Allobranchiibius huperziae: one gene and its partner. The protein of the gene in region 2 interacts with the protein of the main gene of each other region in a pairwise test. Links are inferred from orthologs where the notes say so. Each region holds a gene or a part of one and is shown on either strand. Other genes may lie near its edges.

What was found.
Region 1: the proteins of HNR15_RS14190 (region 2) and paaC interact in binary tests that used the Escherichia coli proteins (3 or more experiments, as listed by UniProt). The link is inferred for Allobranchiibius huperziae from one-to-one orthologs.

Annotation. Positions count from the first base shown.
Region 1 is NZ_JACCFW010000001.1:2,577,516-2,580,616, reverse strand. The notes cover bases 27-2,812. They hold paaC (1,2-phenylacetyl-CoA epoxidase subunit PaaC), read right to left. Parts: upstream 1,957-2,812; coding sequence 1,096-1,956; downstream 27-1,095. Other genes in these bases: paaA (1,2-phenylacetyl-CoA epoxidase subunit PaaA), read right to left, coding at 2,326-2,812; paaB (1,2-phenylacetyl-CoA epoxidase subunit PaaB), read right to left, coding at 1,967-2,329; paaD (1,2-phenylacetyl-CoA epoxidase subunit PaaD), read right to left, coding at 590-1,102; paaE (1,2-phenylacetyl-CoA epoxidase subunit PaaE), read right to left, coding at 27-593. In the rest of the region: more of paaE, read right to left, coding at 1-26; more of paaA, read right to left, coding at 2,813-3,101. UniProt on the Escherichia coli protein: Component of 1,2-phenylacetyl-CoA epoxidase multicomponent enzyme system which catalyzes the reduction of phenylacetyl-CoA (PA-CoA) to form 1,2-epoxyphenylacetyl-CoA. The subunit C may be essential for structural integrity of the alpha subunit.
Region 2 is NZ_JACCFW010000001.1:2,996,966-3,000,279, reverse strand. The notes cover bases 264-3,262. They hold HNR15_RS14190 (response regulator), read left to right. Parts: upstream 264-1,416; coding sequence 1,417-2,109; downstream 2,110-3,262. Other genes in these bases: HNR15_RS14180 (hypothetical protein), read right to left, coding at 2,988-3,262; HNR15_RS14185 (hypothetical protein), read right to left, coding at 2,141-2,920; HNR15_RS14195 (ATP-binding protein), read left to right, coding at 264-1,420. Outside these bases: more of HNR15_RS14195, read left to right, coding at 1-263; more of HNR15_RS14180, read right to left, coding at 3,263-3,314. UniProt on the Escherichia coli protein: Member of the two-component regulatory system DpiA/DpiB, which is essential for expression of citrate-specific fermentation genes and genes involved in plasmid inheritance.

The DNA of each region.
Region 1 (3,101 bases), 420 kb from region 2 along the record:
GTGCCGGTGAGGACGGCCGCGAGACGTTCGACGTCGATCCGGCCGCCGAAGAGCTCGACCTCCTGCGGTTCGCGCGAGAGCACGTGCACGATCTGCATCCGGGTGGGGTGGGCGTCCTTGCAGTCGGCGATCTCGTCGGCGAACATCACCGAGTCGGTCTGCCGGTTGCCGTAGAGCAGAGTCACGGTCGAGGTGTCGTCGGCTTCCAGCACCGACCGCGCGATCGACATCATCGGCGTGATGCCGGAGCCGGCCGCGATGAGCACATGACACGCGGGCGTCGTGAGGTCGGGCACGAATCGGCCTGAGGGAGACTGCACTTCGAGGCTGTCGCCAGCGCGTACGTCGTGCACGAGCCAGCTGCTGACGGCACCGCCCGCGACCTCGCGCACGCCGATCCGCGGCGCCTCACCGCGGGCGGCGCAGATGGAGTAGGAGCGACGCTCGTCGCCGCGGCGCACCGTCAGGCTCTGGCCGGGCGCGAAGCGGAAGTCGTCGGCGAGTGACGGCGGCACCGCGAACGTGAGTGCCGTCGAGTCGTCGGTCAGTTGCTCGACACGCTGCACGGTGAGCGTGTGGAAGTCGGTCCTCATATCGCCTTCACTGCTTCGAAGGGTTCGCCGCAGGTGTGACAACGATGCAGCGAGCGGCATGCTGTCGCACCGAATGCGGCGGTGTGCGACGTGTCCGACGAGCCGCAGTGCGGGCACGGCGCGCTGGCGGGGAGCCCGAGCGTCACCGGCACCGGGCCGGTGCCCGTGCGCGCCGCGCTGGGCGGCGCGATTCCCGCAGCCTGCAGCTTCTCCCTGCCTGCCTCGGTGATCCAGTCACTGGTCCACGCAGGCGCGAGTTGTGTTGCCACCTGGACGTTCTCAAACCCCGCGGCCTCGAGGCGACGGCGTACGTCGAGGCCGATCTCGCGCATCGCGGGGCATCCGGAGTAGGTCGGGGTGATCGTGGCGACGACGTGGTCGTGGAACTCCTGCACGTCGCGCAGGATGCCCAGGTCGGCCAGGGTCAGCATCGGCAGCTCGGGGTCCGGGGTCTGCGCGGCCGCGTCCCACGCGGCACCGCGGAGGGTGTCCGCCTTCGCGGTCACCACGTCGCCTCCGGATCGGCCCTCGCGACGCTCTGCAGCTCCGCCAGCAGGTATCCGAGCGCCTCGGTGTGCATGCCGTCGCGGCCCGTGCGACCGTCGACGGCGCCCAGGACGTGCGCGCCTTCGGGGACGTCCAGGGTCGCGGTCCGGAAGACCCCGGACAGCACCTCGAGCACCGCCGCCTCGGGGGGCTCGACGCCCAACGCCGACTGGGGTGCGCAGTGCCGCCACAGCTCCGGCACCAGCGGCCACAGCCGCTCGACGGCCGCCGCGGCCTTGTCGTGCGACACCTCGGTGCCGTCGCCGAGTCGCACGACCCAACCGGCGGCGTAATCGCGGTGGTAGCGCAGCTCCTTGATGCCCTTGGCGGCGATCGCGGCCAGCACCGGATCGGCGACGCGCTGCACCTGCTCGAAGAGGGCGAGACGCCAGGTGCTGAAGACCATCAGTCGGATGACGAGCTGGGCGAAGTCCTCGTCGACCGGCTCCACGAGCCGCACGTTGCGGAAGTCCTGCGCGTCGCGGAAGTAGGCCAGCTCGTCCTCGCTGCGGCCGAGGATCGTGCCCGCGCGGGCCAGCAGCATCCGCGCCTGGCCGAGCAGGTCGAGCGCGATGTTGGCGACAGCGGTCTCCTCCTCCAGCTCCGGCAGCCGGGTGACCCACTGCTGCAGCCGGTGGGACAGGACCAGCGCGTCGTCGCCGAGCATCAGGCAGTACGCCGCCAGCGCGTCGGCGTCCAGATCGGAGGGCACGGTCGTGTCGATGCCCTCGAGGGCATCGGTGAACCCCGTGCCGAACGCCCAGCGTTCGTCACCGGTGTGGACGTCGGCGAGCGCGTCGTAGAGGTGGTCGGTCATCGCAGCCTCGTCACATGTGCGGCACGTCGGCCGGGATGTCGTAGAAGGTCGGGTGGCGGTAGACCTTGTCGCCCGACGGTGCGAAGAACGGGTCCTTCTCGGCGGGGCTGGACGCCGTGATGTCGGCGGAGGCCACCACCCAGATGCTGACGCCCTCGTTGCGGCGGGTGTAGAGGTCGCGCGCGTGGTGCAGCGCCATGTCGGCGTCCGCGGCGTGCAGCGAGCCGACGTGCACGTGGTTCAACCCGCGCTTGCCGCGCAGGAAGACCTCGTAGAGGGGCCAGTCCGATCGCACGGCGCTCGGCGTCGGCTCGGTCGGGACACCTTGGGTGGGCACGGCTCCATGACCGCCCTCGGCGGTGTACTCGCTCATGAGGCGACCTTCTTCTCGGCCCGCCGGGCCGCGGTCTTGGCGGCGTACGCGGTCGCCGCGTCCCGCACCCACTCGCCGTCCTCGTGCGCGGCGCGACGGTGCTGCACCCGCTGGGTGTTGCACGGGCCGTCGCCCTTCAGCACGGCGTCGAACTCCGACCAGTCGATCTCGCCGAAGTCGTGTCGGCCGCGCTCCTCGTTCCAGCGCAGGTCAGGGTCGGGCAGCGTGACGCCGAGCTTGGCGGCCTGCGGGACGGTCATGTCGACGAAGCGCTGACGCAGCTCGTCGTTGGTGTGCCGCTTGATGCCCCACTGCATCGACTGCTCGGTGTTGGGGGAGCGGTGGTCGGGCGGGCCGAACATCATCAGCGACGGCCACCAGAAGCGGTTCGTCGCCTCCTGCACCATCGCGCGCTGCTTGTCCGAGCCGCGCATCATCGTGAGCAGCAGCTCGTAGCCCTGCCGCTGGTGGAAGGACTCCTCCTTGCAGATGCGCACCATGGCCCGGGCGTACGGCCCGTAGGACGCCCGGCACAACGGCACCTGGTTGCAGATCGCGGCGCCGTCGACGAGCCAGCCGATCACGCCCACGTCGGCGTAGGTCAGCGTGGGGTAGTTGAAGATCGAGGAGTACTTCTGCCGGCCGGTGATGAGCTTGCCGGTCATGTCGGCCCGGTCGGCCCCGAGGGTCTCGGCGGCGCTGTAGAGGTACATCCCGTGCCCGGCCTCGTCCTGCACCTTCGCGAGCAGCACGGCCTTGCGCCGCAGTGAGG
Region 2 (3,314 bases):
GCACGACGCGCCGGGCTGTGCCACGACGATCCAGACGATCGCGATGTCCATCGGCCGCGAGACCCACGCGTCGTACGTCGTGGTCATCGACATGCATCGGGTGCGTCACTCACATCCGGATCCGGCGCTGATCGGACAGCCGGTGACGGAGCCGATCGTCACGTCGGACGGCCGTGTCCATCTGGGTGCGGACAACGGGAGCACGGGCCGTTCGGCGAACGGCAAAGCGCCGCTCTACGGGCTCGACGGCCGGATGGTCGGCGAGGTGTCCGTGGGCATCAGGGAGAGCTCGGTCTCGAGTGCGCTGCGTCAGGAACTCCCCTCGTACGCAACGTGGTTCGCAATCGCGCTCGCCTTCGGCACGATCGCGTCATTCGGTCTCGCGGCGCACCTCAAACGCCGGACGTTCGGGCTGGAACTCGACGAGATCTCCCAGCTGCTGCAGGAGCGCGAGGGCATGCTGCACGGTGTGCGCGAAGGCGTCATCGCCTTCGACCGGCGTGACCGCGTCAGCGTCGTGAACGACGAGGCGCAGCGGTTGCTGGGCGTCCAGGTGAGCGCGGTGGGGGAGCACCTCAACGACGTACTGCCCGAGGGGCGCCTGCGTGATGCGCTCGCCGGGAGGGACACCAAAGGGGACGACATCGTCCTCACCGACGACGTGATCCTGGTGATCAACCGGATGCCCGTCACGGTGGCCGGGCGCCCGCACGGCTCGATCGTGACGCTGCGAGATCGCACCGAGGTGGCCGGCCTGCGCAGCGAGCTGGACGGTGAGCGCGGCCTGACCGACTCCCTGCGCGCTCAGCAACACGAGTTCGCGAACCGGCTGCACGCCGTCGCCGGACTGCTGCAGCTGGGGTACTCCGACGAGGCGCTCGACTACGTCCTGCAGATCCAGGGGACCGGGGCGGAGTTCGACAACACGCTGCGCACGCACATCGAGGCGCCGCAGGTCGTCGGACTCCTCCTGGGAAAGGCGGCGGAGGCCAGCGAGCGCGGCATCGAGCTGGTGATCGCCCCGGAGACCTGGCTCGGCGAATCGCCCGACAAGGTGCAGGCGCTCACCAGCATCCTCGGCAACCTGATCGACAACGCGTTCGCCGCGCTCGGCACGGTGCCCGCGCCGCGCAGAGTGGTGGTCGCGATCGTCGAGGACGAGAGCGAGGTGACGATCACCGTCGCCGACAACGGTCCCGGCATCCCCGCCGGGAGCGAGCGGATGATCTTCCGTGACGGCTACAGCACCAACGAGCAGGCCGGCGCCCGTCCCCGCGGGCTCGGCCTCGCGCTGGTCGAACGGCTCGTGACCAAGCTGGGCGGTTCGACCGTCGTCTCCGGTGGCCCCGGCGCCCGCTTCACCGTGCGGCTGCCGATCGCTTCCCCGTCCGTGCCCATCGGCAGCGGTGCGCCCGAATGAGCGAGGACGTGCTCGGTGTGGTCATCGTCGACGACGACTTCCGTGTCGCCGACATCCACGGCGCCCTCGTCCAGCGCGTCCCGGGGTATCAGGTCGTCGGAAAGGCGCACACCGCCGCGCAGGCGGTGGACCAGGTCCGGACACTGCGCCCGGATCTGGTGCTCATGGATGTCTACCTGCCCGACGGGAACGGGTTGGACGTGCTGCGTACCCTGCTCGACGAGCCCGATCCTCCCGCCGTCATCGTCATCACCGCGGCGCGCGAGATCGCCTCCGTCCGGGCGGCGATGCAGCTGGGAGCGGTGCACTATCTGGTGAAGCCGTTCGACTTCAGTCTGCTGATCGAGCGGCTCACGGCGTACCGGCAGCTGCGTCACCGCCTCGCCGGTCTGCCGGGCGAGCCGGCGCAGTCCGAGGTCGACGAACTGTTCGGGATGCTCCGCGCGACGCCCTCGCCGATGCCCCGCCCCGCGAAGGGACACTCCGCGCCGACGCTGGAGCTGGTCCGCAACGTCGTCCGGTCCACGACCGGTGACGTGTCGGCCGCCGAGGTCGCGGGCGAGGTCGGGATCAGTCGCGCCACGGCCCAGCGCTACCTCAACTACCTCGAACAGCAGGGTCTCGTGCAGCTACGACTGAAGTACGGCGCCGCCGGCAGGCCCGAGCATCGCTACCACCCGCGCGCCTGAGCGACCCGGCGACGTGGCCGCCGGGTCGAGGTCAGCCGCGCGCGGTCTGCAGCCGGGCGCGCAGAGCGGCCTGATGTGTCGAGGCCGAGACGAGCCCGATCGGACCGGACAGGTAGGTGTAGTCGTAACCGAGGGCGTCCATCATGGCGAACGAATTGTTGACGGTGGTGCCGACCAGTTGGACGGTGTCACCGCGGACGGCGGCCATCCCCAGCGCGGGGGCGGAGTAGAAGACGCTGTACCCCACGACGCCATGCCCGGAGGAGCATTCTTGCGCGAAGAGCAGCCGCAGCGACGCGCGCGAGCGCACAGTCGACGCCGTGCCGTTCGCGTACTTGTTGCACGTCGCGACGCTCCAGTACGCGGCAGGGTGGATGGCCGTGTGCTCGTAGAGGTAGACGCGTTCGTCGTCCTGCGGGAAGCCGGGGTCGAAGCGGTTGTCGAGGTTCACATAGTGGTCGTACTTCGAGAGCGGCACCCCGTTCTTGGCGAAGTAGGCGATGAGGTAGGACCAGTGTCCGGAGGCAACGGGATAGCACGACGTGCGCAGCTCCGGCCCGGTGACGCCGGGTGCGGACGCCGCGGGGATCACCACGGCCTGCGATGGGTGGGCCTGCACGAGCTTCACTTCGGCCCGGGCGTGCGCGTCACAGGTGGCGCGGCTGGTGAACTGAGCCTCTCGGGTCGTGCCGTGGTAGTAGACCGAGTTCTTCTCGGTGGCCGCCGACGCACGGACCGGTGAGCCTCCCCACCCGGTGAGCGCACTGCCGGCCGCCACGACGGCGAGGGCCGCTCCCCATGCCTTCTTCATCGATGTGTTCCTCCTGGGTAGTGGGCCGCGGGGCCCGGGTGACGGCTGTGGACGACCGAGATGGTCGTCACCGGTGCGAGGTGGGACTGGTGGTGCCCCACACGTACTGCGCCTCGCCGTACACCACGCGATAGTCGCGGGGGGCCGACGAGGCGTAGGAGTACGACGCGACGCCGGCCGCGTTGCTCCGGACATTCTTCAACGCGGTCCACTTCGTCGCACCGGACGCGCGGTACTGGATGACGCCGACCTGGCCGGCCCAGGGGATGTTCTCGTCGCGGCCGGTGGAGTAGCGGATCACTCGGGTGCGCAGCGTCACCGTGTTGCCCTTGCGGCTCGTCGACAGCCCGGCCCAGGACCCGACCTTGACCGTCGTACGGGGAGCGTTCTGCGC